DNA from 4 places in the Streptomyces sp. NPDC055103 genome. Region 4 is predicted to be linked to each of the others. Evidence: riboswitches for the same ligand, from Rfam matches in the RefSeq annotation. Region 4 holds a riboswitch; each other region holds the start of a gene.

Region 1 (3,578 bases), on a different contig from region 4:
AGGAGCTGCTGCGGTACGACGGGCCGGTCGAGATGGCCACCTGGCGGTACGCGACGGAGGCGCTGACCATCGGCGGACAGGAGATCCCGGCGGGCGACCCGGTGCTCGTGGTGCTCGCCGCCGCGAACCGGGACCCGGAGCGGTTCGCGGACGCGGACACGCTGGACCTGTCCCGGCGCGACAACCAGCACCTCGGGTACGGGCACGGCATCCACTACTGCCTGGGAGCGCCGCTCGCCCGCCTGGAGGGCCAGGCCGCGCTCGCGACGTTGCTGACTCGTCTGCCCGATCTGCGACTTGCCGCCGATCCGGCCGAACTCCGGTGGCGCGGAGGGCTCATCATGCGCGGATTGCGCACACTTCCAGTGGAATTCTCCCCTTCCGTACGGGTGCGGTGAACTGACGAGTCGTCAGGACTGTGATCTTTACGTGATCGGGGGTCCATCGACTTGTGACGAGCGTTCGAATGCCGCTACGTTTCCCGGCAGTCTCAGCCGTCACGCGAAAGGCCTCCGTATGCGCTCCGGGAACGGACGACACCGTCGACCCCGTCAGGCCCCCGCCATCGTCGTCGCCGCGGGAGTGACCGGATCCGCCCTGGCACTGCCGTTGCTCGCCGCCGGCTCCGCCTCCGCCGCCGACGCCGCGACCTGGGACCGGGTCGCCGAGTGCGAGTCCGGCGGCCAGTGGAGCGCCAACTTCGGCAACGGCATGTACGGCGGCCTCCAGTTCACCCAGGACAGCTGGGAGCGGAACGGCGGCCTCGCGTACGCGCCCAGCCCCGACCTGGCCAGCCGCGCCCAGCAGATCGCGATCGCCGACAAGGCTCTCGCCGCCGGCAGTACCGACTGGGCCACCTGCGCGCCCATCGCCGGACTGAGGAACGACGGCGCGGCCACCGGCATCGACCCCGGCCCGGCCGCGGCCACGAAGGCGCCCACGGGGCCCGTCGCGGAGTCGAACCGCACCGCGGGCGTCCCGGCCACCTCCTCGGAGGCCACCGCCGCGGCGAAGGCCGCAGAGGAGGCCGAGAAGGCGGCCGAGGCCGCGAAGGGCGCCGAGCCGTCCCGTGACGCGTCGACGGCCCCCGCCTCGCCCACCACGCCGGTCAGCCCGACCGCGCCGGTGACGGGGGCCACGCCCACCGCTCCGGGCGCCGCGGCCACCCCGGGGACTCCCGGCAAGCCCTCGGGCCCGGTCTCGCCGACCGCCCCGGGCGCACCGGCCACCCCGACCACGCCCGATGCGTCCCTTACGCCCGTATCGCCCGGAACGCCGACAGGTGACGCCACGTCGGCCGCGCCCGGCGGTGGCAAGCACCGGGGCGAGGCCGCCTCGGAGGAAACCGGCAAGGCGGACACTTCAGCCGAATCGGGCCGACACGCTTCATCGACGGACAAGCTGGCGGAAAACCCTGCCGCGACGCCGACGGCTGACGAGGTGAAGAATCCGGGCACAACGGACAGTCAGGACGCTTCGGGCGCCTACACCGTGCAGCCCGGTGACAACCTGTCCGAGATTGCGCAGGAGAACGAACTCCCCGGCGGCTGGAACGCCCTCTACGACGCCAACCGCGGGACCGTGGGTACCGATCCGGACCTCATCGTCCCTGGTCAGAGCCTCGACCTGACGGTCGGTTCGAAGGCGGCGGCGGGGTAGTTCGGGAGCGTATGTCCGGTTCTGGGCAAGTGAGACATGGGTCTCTTCGCCTCAACTGGCGTGTCCCGTCCGCGAACTTTGCTCCCGTCACCTCCCACCTGCGCAAACACCCCCCACCGGAAGGCAAGTAGGGGCGATATTTCCGCAATATGCCTCTTTGAACTTCCGGTGGGTCTGTGTCTACGGTCGTAACCGCTCGCCACCGCGGGCCCCGTCGACCGAAACGCCGAATCCTGCCGTCGGCCGATGGGAACGTCGCGTAAGCGCCGTAGGCAGGAGCGGGGGACCCAAGGTAAGTGCCGACCCCGGCCGTTGAAGCAGACGGCCGACGATCGGCTAGGGGTTAAGTCGCGTGCTAGGACACGCGGCCGGACAACTCATTGGTCCGAACCCGACAGCTCACCTCGTAGGCGTCGGTGAGGAGAATCTCCATGCTGTTTTCCGGCAAGGGCAAACACCGCCGTCCCTCCAAGGCCACCCAGGTCGTCACGCTCGTCGGCGTCACCGGTGTCGCCGTCGCCGCCCCGCTGATGACCGCGGGCACCGCCTCGGCCGCCACGTCCTCCGAGTGGGACCGCGTCGCCCAGTGCGAGTCCGGTGGCAACTGGTCCATCAACACCGGCAACGGCTACTACGGCGGCCTGCAGTTCTCGGCCTCCACCTGGGCCGCGTACGGCGGCACCGCCTACGCCTCGACCGCCAACCAGGCGTCGAAGTCCCAGCAGATCGCCATCGCCGAGAAGGTCCTCGCGGGCCAGGGCAAGGGCGCCTGGCCGTCCTGCGGCGTCGGCCTCTCCGGTGCCTCGTACGACGGCGGCTCCGCCGAGAGCGCGCCGCAGCAGAGCACCGAGCAGCCGCGGCAGCAGTCGCAGCGCTCGACCGAGCAGCCGACGACCCGCAGCGAGCAGCGCCAGGCCCCGAAGAAGGCCACGCAGCAGTCCGCCGCGCCGAAGGCCGCCACCAAGAAGACGGTCACCACCCCGACCGGCAAGGTCGTCAAGAAGGGCGACGGCGAGTACAAGGTCGTCGCCGGCGACACCCTCAGCAAGATCGCCCAGGCGCACGGCGTCAAGGGTGGCTGGGCCCAGCTCTTCGAGCTGAACAAGGACGTCGTCGACGACGCCGACCTCATCTACGTGGGCCAGCAGCTCCACCTCAAGTGAGCCCGGCGGCTCGGGTGAGTCCGGCGGCTCACCCGGCCCCTACGACCCTCCCGCGGTGACCACCCCGGTCCGGCGCGCCCTTCCCCCGTGCGCGCCGGACCGGGGTTCCGTGTGTCCGGGGTCCCCCTCCTCTTGTCCGGGGCCCCCTCCTCTTATAGGGCGACTTCCGCACCGGCGCCTCTCTCGGGCGACTTCATGGTTACTGTCCAGTAGATCTGGGGTCCTTCGTCCCGAGATGCCTGCCCTTGGGTCCTTTTTCGTCCCAGCGGGCGGGCGCACGGCTGGCCGCAGCCCCGGAGCCGGTTAGGCTCTTGTCGCAAGGCCGAGCGACCCTGCACCGGCCATGCGTCACATCCAGCGTCACATCCCAAAAAGGAGATGCTCGTGCCGTCCATCGACGTCGTCGTAGCCCGGGAAATCCTGGACTCCCGAGGCAACCCCACGGTCGAGGTCGAGGTCGGCCTCGACGACGGCAGCACCGGTCGTGCTGCTGTTCCGTCCGGCGCCTCCACCGGTGCGTTCGAGGCCATCGAGCTTCGCGACGGTGACCCGAACCGCTACCTGGGCAAGGGTGTCGAGAAGGCCGTCCTCGCCGTCATCGAGCAGATCGGCCCGGAGCTCGTCGGCTACGACGCCACCGAGCAGCGCCTGATCGACCAGGCCATGTTCGACCTCGACGCCACCGAGAACAAGGGCTCCCTCGGCGCCAACGCCATCCTGGGCGTCTCCCTCGCCGTCGCGCACGCCGCGTCCGAG
Region 2 (3,578 bases), on a different contig from region 4:
CGGACGTACGGTCCTCCGGCCGCGCGGGCCGTCGGCGAGTACGAGTCCTTCGCGACCTCCCTCGCGTTCCTCCGGGACCGGGCCCGGCGCGGCACCGCGGGCCCCGACTTCCCCGCCCGGGAGCAGGAGCTCCTGCACCACCTCTGGCAGCGCCGGGCCGTCGCCTCCCCCGCGCTCACGTACGCGGCGCGGGCGACCGGGCGGGTGTGGGCGCCGCCGCAGTATCTGGACTACGGCGGCTACAACCCCTACCGGAGTTAGGCGGAGTGAGCCGGCACCTCAGAACGCCCGTACCTCAGAACGCCCGTACCTCAGAACGCCGACGCCTCCGTCAGAAGCGTCAGTTCCGCCTCCGTGAGGGTCAGGTCCGCGGACGCGACCAGGGCCGGGAGCTGCTCGACCGTGCGGGCCGAGGCGATGGGCGCGACGACCGTCGGGCGGGAGGCGAGCCAGGCGAGGGCGACGGTGGCGAGTTCGGCCTCGTGGGCCTCGGCGACCGCGTCGAGCGCGGAGAGCACGGCCCTGCCCCGCTCGGTGTCCAGGTGCTCGCCGGCCCCGGAGGCGCGGACGCTGTCGACGGTGGCGCCGGGGCGGTACTTGCCGGTGAGGAAGCCGGAGGCGAGCCCGAAGTACGGGACGGCGGCGAGTCCGGCGTTCTCGACGGTCTCCAGGAGCGGGCCCTCGTAGGTGTCGCGCGAGACCAGGTTGTAGTGCGGCTGGAGCGCGACGTACCGGGCGAGGCCCTCGGCCTCCGCGAAGTCGAGGGAGGCGCGCAGCCGCTCAGGGGAGATGTTGGAGGCGGCGACGGCCCGCACCTTGCCGTCCTTCACGAGCTGGTCGAGGGCGGTGACGATCTCCTCGACCGGGACCGACTCGTCGTCGAAGTGCGTGTAGTACAGGTCGATGCGGTCGGTGCCGAGGCGGCGCAGGGATTCCTCCGCGGCGGCCTTGATGGTGGTGGCGGAGAGCCCCTTGAAGTGGGGGTGGGCGCCGACCTTGGTGGCGACGACGATGTCGTCGCGCTTGCCGCGGGAGGCGAGCCAGCGGCCGATGACGGTCTCGGACTCGCCGCCCTCGTTGCCCTCGGCCCAGGCGGAGTACATGTCCGCGGTGTCGACGAAGTTCCCGCCGGCGGCGGCGTAGGCGTCGAGCACGGCGAAGGACTGTGCCTCGTCGGCGGTCCAGCCGAAGACGTTGCCGCCCAGGGCGAGCGGGAAGACGTGCAGTTCGGAAGAGCCCAGCGGGCGGAGAGAGGTCACGGGTCGGTCAACCCTCCGCGCCGCCGGGACTATTCCGGGTGGGGCATGGGTGCGTCAGATCGACAGGCCCTTGGAGCGGAGCCAGGCCGCCGGGTCGATGCCGTCGCCGCCCGCGGTGTGGACCTCCATGTGGAGGTGGGCGCCGGTGACGTTGCCCGTGGCGCCCACGCGGCCGATCGTCTCGCCGGTCGTCACGGTCTGGCCGGCGCTGACGGTCATGGAGGAGAGGTGGGCGTACCAGATCTCGGTGCCGTCCTCCATCTCCAGGACGACCCGGTAGCCGTACGAGCCGGACCAGCCGGCCGACTTGACGGTGCCGCTGTGGACGGCCTTGAGCGGGGTGCCCGTGGGCGCGGCGAAGTCGAGACCGGTGTGGTAGCCGGAGGACCACATCGAGCCGGACTGCATGTAGGTGGCGCTGATGCTGTACGAGGACAGGGGCATCGAGTAGCTGGCGGCGAGCTGCGCGAGGCGCTCGGCCTCCGCCGCCGCGGCCTGCCGCTCGGCCTCCGCCTTGGCTTCCGCCTCCGCCTTGGCCTTGGCTTCCGCCTCCGCCTTGGCCTTCGCGTCGGCGGCCGCCTTCTCCGCCGCCGCCGCCTTGGCCGCGGCCTCGGCCGCCGCCTTCTCGGCCGCGAGCTTCTCCGCGGCCAGCTTCTCGGCGGCGTCGGCGGAGGCCTGCTGCTGCTCGGCCTGCTGGAGGATGCGGGCGCGCAGGATCTCTCCCGCGTCGGCCGCGTCGGCGGTCGTGGGCGTCCCGGCCTGCGCGGTGAGGGCAGCCTGGGCGGTGCCGTTCGCTCCGGTTCGGGCGGTGTCGTCCGCCGTGGTGGTGCCGTCCGCCTTCTCGCCGGCCGGGGTGACGTACGTGGCGGCGGTGAGCGGGTTCGTGTTGGACCCGGTCCCGGTGAGGGTGTCCTGGAGCTGCGCGTCCGCGTCGTCGGCGAAGAACTCGCCGACGCCGGGGAGGTCCTCGGCCGAGGGGAGGTTCAGGTCCGGGAGGTCGGGGAGCGATATGGCGACCGGCGGCTTCTCCTGCGCGGTGGCGAGGCCGCCCGCGCCGACAGCCGCGATGACGCCGACGCCGAGGACGGTGGAGGAGCGGGCGAAGTTGGAGCGCTGCTTGACGACCCGGTGCCGACCGCGGGTCTCGGCGCGGAGGGTTCCCTCGGTGGGGTTCCACTCGGTGTCCGGAGCGGCGGGGCCCGCACCACCACCGAAGGCATCGAAGGGGGCTTCGGGTGCGGGAGTGTTGGACGCCACGAAGGCGCGCTCCTTTCCTTCCTTCTCGCCTACCGGGTTAGCTGACGGGTTCGGAGCAGGAAGGTCTCCTACGGGCACGTTCGCACAGGTGCGAAGGGCCCGATTCACCCCAATTGGTGGTTCCCCGGTTCCTCTTCAGGATTCGGCGCGTGCGCACGGTGCCGCCTCTTGCGACGGCTGGGACGACCGCGCTGCGTTATCGAACGTTAATAGACAGGGGGGTCCGATTCCAAGCCGTTCCCAGTGATCGTTCATTGAATTGGTAGAGAAACGCCCGAGTTGACCCCCCTTCAGCAAGGGGCCTTCAAACACCGAGAATCTGACGTTATGTCAATTGTTATCGCAGTGACACCCTCCGACTACGCCTGGTGACCACCGCCGCGCGGCGGCACCACCGGCATCGTCCGGCGCCTCTCCGGCTGCCCCGTCGCCGGCCTGCTCAGCGCGAGCAGCGCCATGTCGTCCGTCGACCCGCCGCCCGTGTGCAGCCGTACGTCGTCCACCAGCGCGTCGAGCAGCTCCTCGGGCCCCGGGAAGATCCGCCCCGCGAGCCGTTCCGCCGGGTCGTAGAAGACGCCCCGCGCGTCGCGCGCCTCCGAGAGGCCGTCCGTGTAGAACAGCAGCGTCGCGCCCGGCGGGTACGGCCACTCCTCGGCCCGGTCCGGCCACGCCGCCAGCTCGCCCATGCCGAGCGGCAGCGCCGGCTCCGCCGGGTCCAGCACGTCCAGGCTTCCGTCCACGTACAGCAACAGCGGTGGCGGATGACCGCGGTTGACGATCCGTACGACCCCGCCGCCGTCCTCACGCCCGTGCGGGATCTCCGCCAGGACGGCCGTCGTGAATCCCTCGAAGGCGTCGAGCCCGTGTCTGCGGGTGCCCTCCCGGGCCAGCGCCCGCTCCAACCGCTGCGCCACCCCCTCCAGGCTCCGCTCCTGCTCGGCCGCCTCCCGGAACGCACCGATCACCACGGCGACGGCCTCGACGGCGTCCATCCCCTTGCCCCGGACGTCCCCGACGACGAGCCGCACCCCGTGCGGGGTCTCCTGCACGGCGAACAGGTCG
Region 3 (3,578 bases), on a different contig from region 4:
GGGCGCTCCAGTGCCTTCGCGTCCACGTGCCGTACGCCACCCGGGCCGACATCGTGCGCGTCCACCCCGGCGAGGAGTGGATCCACGTCCTGGAGGGGCGGGTGCGGCTGGCGCTGGGTGACGCCGTGCACGTCCTCGACGCCGGAGACAGCGCGCACTTCGACTCGCTCACCCCGCACCGCATCGGCGCCGCCACCCCCGGCGGGGCCGAGCTGCTCTTCGTTCACACCCTGATGCAGAGTCCCGTCGCCGAGCTGTGCCTCGGTGACGGAACCCCGCACCGTCGCTGACCCCCCGCGTACCCCTTCGCGGGAACGCGCCCCTTCGTCAGAAAAGGACCGAGATGTCCGAGAAGTCACGAGCTGTCACCGGCGAGGAGCGCGGGGAAGGCAAGTTCCCCAAGGGCCTGGTCCTCCGCCTCTTCGCGTACCTGGTCGCCGGGCACCTCTTCGCCGGCTTCCTCTATCTGCTCTTCATGCTGGGCGGGCAGAACCAGTAGGCGGGGTGCCGCCTACGCCTCGGCGAGGAAGCGCTCCCGCAGGCGCTCGCGGGTCTCCGGGGCCAGCTTGAGTCCCTCCGTGAGGTAGGTCTCCACCGAACCCCAGGTCACGTCGATCGTCTCGAACGCGGCCCGCAGATACTCCACCCGCGCGTCGAAGAGCGGGCTCAGCAGCTCCATCACCTCGGGCGACATCGCGTCCGCGGCGGTGGAGCTGCGGCGCACCTTGTAGCGGCGGTGCGGGTCGTTCGACTTCACGTAGTCGGCCTCGATCGCCTCGCGCTCGACGCCGAGGGCGAGCAGCGTGATCGCGATGGAGAGGCCGGCGCGGTCCTTGCCCGCCGCGCAGTGCATCAGCGCCGGGACGCTCTCCTCCGCCATGGAGTGCAGGATCCGGCTGTGCTCCGACGTCCGCTCGACGATCATCTTGCGGTACGAATCGGACATCCGGGCGGCCGCCTTGCCGTCGCCCAGGATCTCCCGCAGCTGCGCGATGTCGCCGTCGCGCACCAGCTTCCAGAACTCCTTGCCGTCGGCCGGGTCGTTGAGGGGTATGTTCACGTTCCGCACGCCGGGGAGCTCGACGTCCGCCCCCTCGACCTTGCGGTCGGCCTCGTTGCGGAAGTCGAAGACGGTGTGCAGGCCCAGCGTGGTGAGGAAGGCGGCGTCCGCCTCGGTGGCGTGGGCGAGGTGGCCGCTGCGGAAGAGGCGTCCGGGCCGCACGGCGCGCCCGTCCGTCGTCGGCAGGCCGCCCACGTCCCGGAAGTTGCGGACCTCGGCCAGCTCGGGCTCGTTCGCTTCGGTGGGCGGGACCTGCGGCAGCTGCTGCGTCACGGATGCTCCTGGGGGTCGACGTTCGGGGGCCCGATGCGAGATCGGTGCCTAGGACAATCATCCAGGTGGGAGGGGGTCCGCGCACCCCCTCGGACGGGAATGGGTGATCTGTCCGAAATGGGGCGTTAAGGGGAACGCGCCCTGTTTGCAGGCGAGATGGGCGGTGCCGCGTGAGCAGGGTCATAGAAGTGACGGATCGTGGCCGACGGCCCCGAGCAATTGCCGTACGGAAAAAGGAAATCGAAGGACCGTCATCAACGGAGGGTGACCGGATTTCCGCCCGAAATTCGCCCCGGTCAATACCGGGTGGAATTCGCGGCTTGTTTGCTCCGACCTCGCTCGTCTAGCGTCACCGTCAATCCGGTCGGACCGCCGAATCCTGCCACCGTCCGGAATCCGCACTCATCCCATGCGTGGCAGGAGCGGGGGACCCAGGAAGTACGCCGGTCCCGCGACACAGGACGGCTTGGGGTGAAGCCGCGTGAGAACGCGGCCGGGCATCTCCAGTCCGAACCCGACAGCTCACCTCGTAGGCGCCGGAGAGGAATTCGCCATGCCCGCGAAGGGTAAGCACCGCCGTCCGAAGATCAATTCCCTCACCCGGGGTCTCGTCGTCGCCAGTACGGGAGGCGCCGTCGTCGCGCTCCCGCTCCTCGGCGCCACCGGAGCCCACGCCGCCGAGCAGGCCGCCCCGGCCGCCGTCCCCGCCCAGGCCGTCGCCGCCGCCCAGGTGAAGGCGCCCGCCGCCCTCCAGGCCGCGCCCGCCGTGACGAAGGCCGCGTCGAAGACGTACTCCGTCGTCAGCGGTGACTACCTGTCGAAGATCGCCACCGAGCACCACCTCGCGGGCGGCTGGCAGAAGCTGTACGAGGACAACCGCCAGGTCGTCGGCGAGAACCCCTCGCTGATCCTGCCCGGCATGAAGCTCACCCTCGGCGCCAAGAACACCGCCGCCGCGCAGAGCGCCGCGCCCAAGACCGCCGCCCCCAAGAGCGCCGCGCCCAAGGCCGCCCCGAAGAGCACGCAGAGCTCCGAGAAGAACGGCGACACCTCGCGCGCCTCCCGGAGCAGCGAGCGCTCCTCCGCCCCGGCCGCCGCCTCGGAGTCCTCCTCCTCGCAGTCGGCGCGGACCTCGCAGTCGGCGGGGTCCTCGACCTCCGCGTCCGGCTGGGTCGCCCCCGTCAGCGGTGGCTTCTCCACCCCGTACCGTGCCTCCGGCTCCATGTGGTCCTCCGGCTACCACACCGGTGTCGACTTCATCGCCTCCTCCGGCACGACCGTCCGCGCCGTCGGCGCCGGCACCGTCGTCTCCGCCGGCTGGAGCGGTTCGTACGGCAACGAGGTCGTCATCCAGCACGCCGACGGCAACTACTCGCAGTACGCGCACCTCTCCTCCCTCTCCGTCTCGTCCGGCCAGTCCGTCAGCGGCGGCCAGCAGATCGGCCTCTCCGGCTCGACCGGCAACTCCACCGGCCCGCACCTGCACTTCGAGATCCGTACCTCTCCGAACTACGGCTCCGACGTCGACCCGCTGGCCTACCTCCGCCAGCACGGCGTCTCCGTCTGACACGGACGCACCACGACGGCCCGGCACCCAGGTGCCGGGCCGTCGGCGTATTCCGGCTTGGGGGAATCTTTATCGGTGGCATATGTCACCCTCCGTCAACCCCTCCTTACGGTCGCGTAGGTCACATCCGAAAGGGAAGGATGTGCTCCCGTGGCAGACGATTCGAGATCAAGAGACAAGAACGCATTCGGGTCGTACGCGGCGATCGGTGACAGCTTCACCGAGGGCGTCGGAGACCCCGGGCCCGACGGGACCTACGTCGGCTGGGCGGACCGGTTCGCGGTCCTGCTCGCCGACCAGCTGCCGGAGCAGGACGAGTTCCGCTACGCCAACCTGGCCGTACGCGGACGCCTGCTCGACCAGATCGTCGCCGAACAGGTCCCCCGCGCGAAGGAACTCGCCCCCGACCTGGTGACCTTCTGTGCCGGCGGCAACGACATCATCCGGCCCGGTACGGACCCCGACGACGTGGCCGAGCGCTTCGAGCGCGCCGTCGCGGACCTGACCTCCGCCGTCGGCACCGTCATGGTGACCACCGGCTTCGACACCCGGGACATCCCCGTGCTCCGGCACCTGCGCGGGAAGATCGCCACCTACACGGCCCACGTCCGGTCCATCGCGGACCGCTACGACTGTCCGGTCCTCGACCTGTGGTCGCTCAGGTCCGTGCAGGACCTG
Region 4 (3,578 bases):
CTCGGAGGCCGAGGGCGCCGAGATCGCGCTGGACCGCCTCGCGAAGCTGGTCGCCGAGGGCCTCGACGAGCTCCCCGAGACCGTCTGACCCCGCCTTTCCCGTACGACGAAACCGCGGCTGCCGGAATTCCGGCGGCCGCGGTTTTCGCTTTTCTGGAGCCGGTATTTCCGGCAGCGCACATCAGCTCCAGCGAATTCCTATTCTTTGTATACGGTGCACGTGTTAATTCCGGACGCTCGCCGTGTTGACGACATGTTGCGAAACCCTCACACGGCCGCGCTCGGGCCTTTTCAGCCGGTGCAGCACCAGCGAGCGCTCCGCATGCAGCGCCGTCAGCGCCCTGGCCCGCTCGGCGTCGCCGCGCGCGACGGCGTCCACGATCGCGCCGTGCTCGGACCAGGCCTCGGTGGGGTGGGCGGGCTGGTCGACCGCGTACATCCAGGCGATCTTGTGCCGTAGCTGGGTGAGCAGCGCCGTCAGGGCCGGGCTGCCGGAGGCCTGCGCCAGCGTCTCGTGGAACCAGCCGCCGAGCGAGCGCAGGTCCTCGCCCTGGCCGCGTCTGGCCCGCTCCTGACCCAGCCTGACCAGGCCCCGCAGCACCTTCAGATGTGCCTCGGTGCGCCGCTGTGCGGCGCGGGCGGCGCCCAGGGGTTCGAGCAGGGCCCGCATGTCGAGCAGATCGGCCGCCTCCTGCTCGGTGGGCTCGGCGACATGGGCGCCTGCGTGGCGGCGGGTGACGACGAAGCCCTCGGACTCCAGGGTGCGCAGGGCCTCGCGGACCGGGACACGGGAGACCCCGTAGCGGCGCGCGAGCTGCTCCTCGGTCAGTCGCCCGCCCCGCTCGAAGACGCCGGAGACGATGTCGTCCCGGATCGCCGTGCATACCGATTGCGCGGGAACGCGCATGTCCGACCTCCGCCTTGGTCCGCGAGAGACAATTCGAGCGACGCCTGTTCTGCGTCCGCTCTGCGACTCTATTGCAGCAGGCCGGAATTTCCGATGCCCCCATGGAATCCGCGCATATGTTTCGGTCAGCGAAAAGCCCCGGCTCAGTACGAGCCGGGGCTTTTGCGACGCGATGCGTGTGACGCCAGGGGCTTCCGTGTGGCGTCAGCGGCTTCCGCCTGGGGTCAGAGGCTGACGCCGCGGGAGCGGAGGTACGAGATGGGGTTGAGGTCGGAGCCGTACTCGGAGCTCGTCCGCGCCTCGAAGTGGAGGTGCGGGCCGGTCGAGTTGCCGCTCGAACCCGAGACGCCTATCTGCTGGCCCGGCTCGACGCTCTGGCCCACGTAGACCCCGATGGACGAGAGGTGCCCGTACTGGGTGTACGTGCCGTCGTTCATCCGGATGACGATGTTGTTGCCGTACGCGCCGCCCCAGCCGGCCTCGACGACGGTGCCGGAGCCGACGGAGACGACCGAGCTGCCGTAGGACGCGTGGAAGTCGATGCCGGAGTGGCTGCCGGAGGACCAGAGGGAGCCGCCGGTCTTGTAGCCGGTGGTCACGTACGAGCCGGCCACGGGGAGCTGGAAGGAGTTGAGGCGGCGGCGCTCGGCCTCGCGGGCGGCGCGCTCACGCTCCTCACGGACCTCCTTGGCGCGGGCCTCGGCCTTGCGCTTCGCCTCGGCGCGAGCCTCGGCCTGGGCCTTCGCCTTGGCGATGGCCTCGAAGGCCTCCTGCTCCTGCGCGGCGACCTGGGCGTTGACGCGGTCCGCGAGGGAGTCCTCGGTGATCACCTGCGTGAGGCCGGTGTCCTCGACGGAGCGGTTGTCCGTGTCGGCGGCGAGCGCCGGGGAGGCGAGGGTTCCGATGACGCCGGTGGTGGCGAGTGTCGCGACGCCGGCGATGCCCACGCTGCGACGCGCCATCCGGCTCGGCCCACGATGCTTCCCGGTGGCACGGGTGAACGCCATGTAGGGGCTGTTCCTTTCCTTCCTTCTCGCCTACCGGGTTAGCTGACGGGTTCGGAGCAGGAAGGTCTCCTACGAGCCCCTCCGTGCGTGACGAAGGCGCCCGATTCACCCCAGGGACTGTGTGGGTCCCCGGCTCCCCAGGCTCGCGCCTGACGGGGACTCGGCGATGACTGTCCGCTGCCGCGAATGCGGCACGTGCACTGACGAACAGCCGCACCGACGCTATGCGGATCGTCTTTCAATAGCCAAACAAACACGCCTGTTTGTAAGACATGCCACAGGGCAGACGCCCCATTCCTCTCAATTCGGGCAAAGCGGAAGGCCTCGACGAAATCGTGACGTCGAGGCCTTCCTTGCCGGGTCCGCGGGTGCGATCAGCCGGTCACGACGGTGACTTCACCGATGCCGAGCGCGCGCACCGGCTCCGCGATCTGCGCCGCGTCGCCCACGAGCACGGTGACGAGCCGGTCCACGGGGAAGGCGTTGACCACGGCCGCGGTCGCCTCGACCGTGCCCGTCTCGGCGAGACGCGCGTACAACTGCGCCTGGAAGTCGTCCGGAAGGTGCTGCTCGACCTGGTCGGCGAGCGTCCCGGCGACCGAGGCGGCCGTCTCGTACTTGAGCGGCGCCACACCCACGAGGTTCTGCACGGCCGTCTCGCGCTCGGCGTCGGTCAGGCCCTCCGCGGCGAGGGTCCGCAGCACCTTCCACAGGTCGTCAAGTGCCGGGCCGGTGTTGGGGGTGTCGAACGAGCCGCTGATGGCGAGCATCGACGCGCCGTTCCCCGCGGCGTCCGAGCGGAGCACCTGCCCGAAGGCCCGCACGCCGTACGTGTAGCCCTTCTCCTCGCGCAGGACCCGGTCGAGGCGCGAGGTCAGCGTGCCGCCGAGGGAGTACGTGCCGAGGACCTGGGCCGCCCAGACGCTGTCGTGGCGGTCCGGACCGATGCGCCCGATCAGCAACTGCGTCTGGACGGCGCCGGGACGGTCGACGATGACGACCCGTCCGGTGTCGTCCGCGGTGATCGGCGGCATCGGCAGCGGCTCGGCCGGCTCGCCGGACCAGGCGCCCAGCGTCTCGGCGAGGACCTTGTCGAGGTCGACACCCGTCAGGTCGCCGACGACCACGGCGGTGGCCGTGCCGGGGCGGACGTGCGCCTCGTAGAAGGCGCGGACGGCGGCGGAGTCGATCGCGGCGACCGTCTCCTCCGTGCCCTGGCGCGGCCGGGACATGCGCGACTCGGCCGGGAAGAGCTCCTTGGAGAGCTGCTTCGCGGCGCGGCGGGACGGGTTGGCCGTCTCGTGCGGGATCTCGTCGAGGCGGTTGCGCACGAGGCGCTCGATCTCGGTGTCCAGGAAGGCCGGGGCGATCAGCGCCTCGGAGAGCAGCCCGAGCGCCTTGGGCAGCCGGGAGACGGGCACCTCAAGGGAGACCCGTACGCCCGGGTGGTCCGCGTGCGCGTCGAGCGTGGCGCCGCAGCGCTCCAGCTCGGCCGCGAACTCCTCGGCACCACGCTGGTCCGTGCCCTCGGAGAGCGCGCGGGCCATGATCGTGGCGACGCCGTCGAGACCGGCCGGCTCGGCGTCCAGCGGGGCCGGCAGGAAGATCTCCACGGCCACGACCTGCTGGCCGGGGCGGTGGCTGGTGAGCACGGTCAGGCCGTT

Evidence for each region. Region 4 has a riboswitch for cyclic di-AMP ahead of ACWFR1_RS05630 (M23 family metallopeptidase). Riboswitches for the same ligand answer to the same signal wherever they lie in the genome.
Region 1: it holds a riboswitch for cyclic di-AMP, as region 4 does, so the genes downstream of both, ACWFR1_RS27920 (transglycosylase family protein) here and ACWFR1_RS05630 (M23 family metallopeptidase) in region 4, are expected to answer to the same signal.
Region 2: it holds a riboswitch for cyclic di-AMP, as region 4 does, so the genes downstream of both, ACWFR1_RS35835 (M23 family metallopeptidase) here and ACWFR1_RS05630 (M23 family metallopeptidase) in region 4, are expected to answer to the same signal.
Region 3: it holds a riboswitch for cyclic di-AMP, as region 4 does, so the genes downstream of both, ACWFR1_RS10460 (M23 family metallopeptidase) here and ACWFR1_RS05630 (M23 family metallopeptidase) in region 4, are expected to answer to the same signal.

The regions. Positions count from the first base shown of each region.
Region 1 covers NZ_JBSGTX010000051.1:25,773-29,350, reverse strand. Annotated here, with positions in the region: gene ACWFR1_RS27930 (cytochrome P450 family protein) at 1-398, shown strand, start outside; gene ACWFR1_RS27925 (transglycosylase family protein) at 583-1,659, shown strand; cyclic di-AMP (ydaO/yuaA leader) riboswitch at 1,914-2,087, shown strand; gene ACWFR1_RS27920 (transglycosylase family protein) at 2,091-2,822, shown strand; gene eno (phosphopyruvate hydratase) at 3,201-3,578, shown strand, end outside.
Region 2 covers NZ_JBSGTX010000090.1:4,552-8,129, reverse strand. Annotated here, with positions in the region: gene ACWFR1_RS35845 (PrsW family intramembrane metalloprotease) at 1-261, shown strand, start outside; gene ACWFR1_RS35840 (aldo/keto reductase) at 312-1,259, opposite strand; gene ACWFR1_RS35835 (M23 family metallopeptidase) at 1,314-2,516, opposite strand; cyclic di-AMP (ydaO/yuaA leader) riboswitch at 2,528-2,674, opposite strand; gene ACWFR1_RS35830 (PP2C family protein-serine/threonine phosphatase) at 2,876-3,578, opposite strand, start outside.
Region 3 covers NZ_JBSGTX010000012.1:11,659-15,236, forward strand. Annotated here, with positions in the region: gene ACWFR1_RS10445 (helix-turn-helix domain-containing protein) at 1-290, shown strand, start outside; gene ACWFR1_RS10450 (DUF6126 family protein) at 344-499, shown strand; gene ACWFR1_RS10455 (tyrosine-protein phosphatase) at 512-1,333, opposite strand; cyclic di-AMP (ydaO/yuaA leader) riboswitch at 1,721-1,882, shown strand; gene ACWFR1_RS10460 (M23 family metallopeptidase) at 1,887-2,900, shown strand; gene ACWFR1_RS10465 (SGNH/GDSL hydrolase family protein) at 3,051-3,578, shown strand, end outside.
Region 4 covers NZ_JBSGTX010000005.1:140,928-144,505, forward strand. Annotated here, with positions in the region: gene ACWFR1_RS05620 (HPr family phosphocarrier protein) at 1-88, shown strand, start outside; gene ACWFR1_RS05625 (GntR family transcriptional regulator) at 224-907, opposite strand; gene ACWFR1_RS05630 (M23 family metallopeptidase) at 1,132-1,914, opposite strand; cyclic di-AMP (ydaO/yuaA leader) riboswitch at 1,928-2,090, opposite strand; gene ACWFR1_RS05635 (M16 family metallopeptidase) at 2,289-3,578, opposite strand, start outside.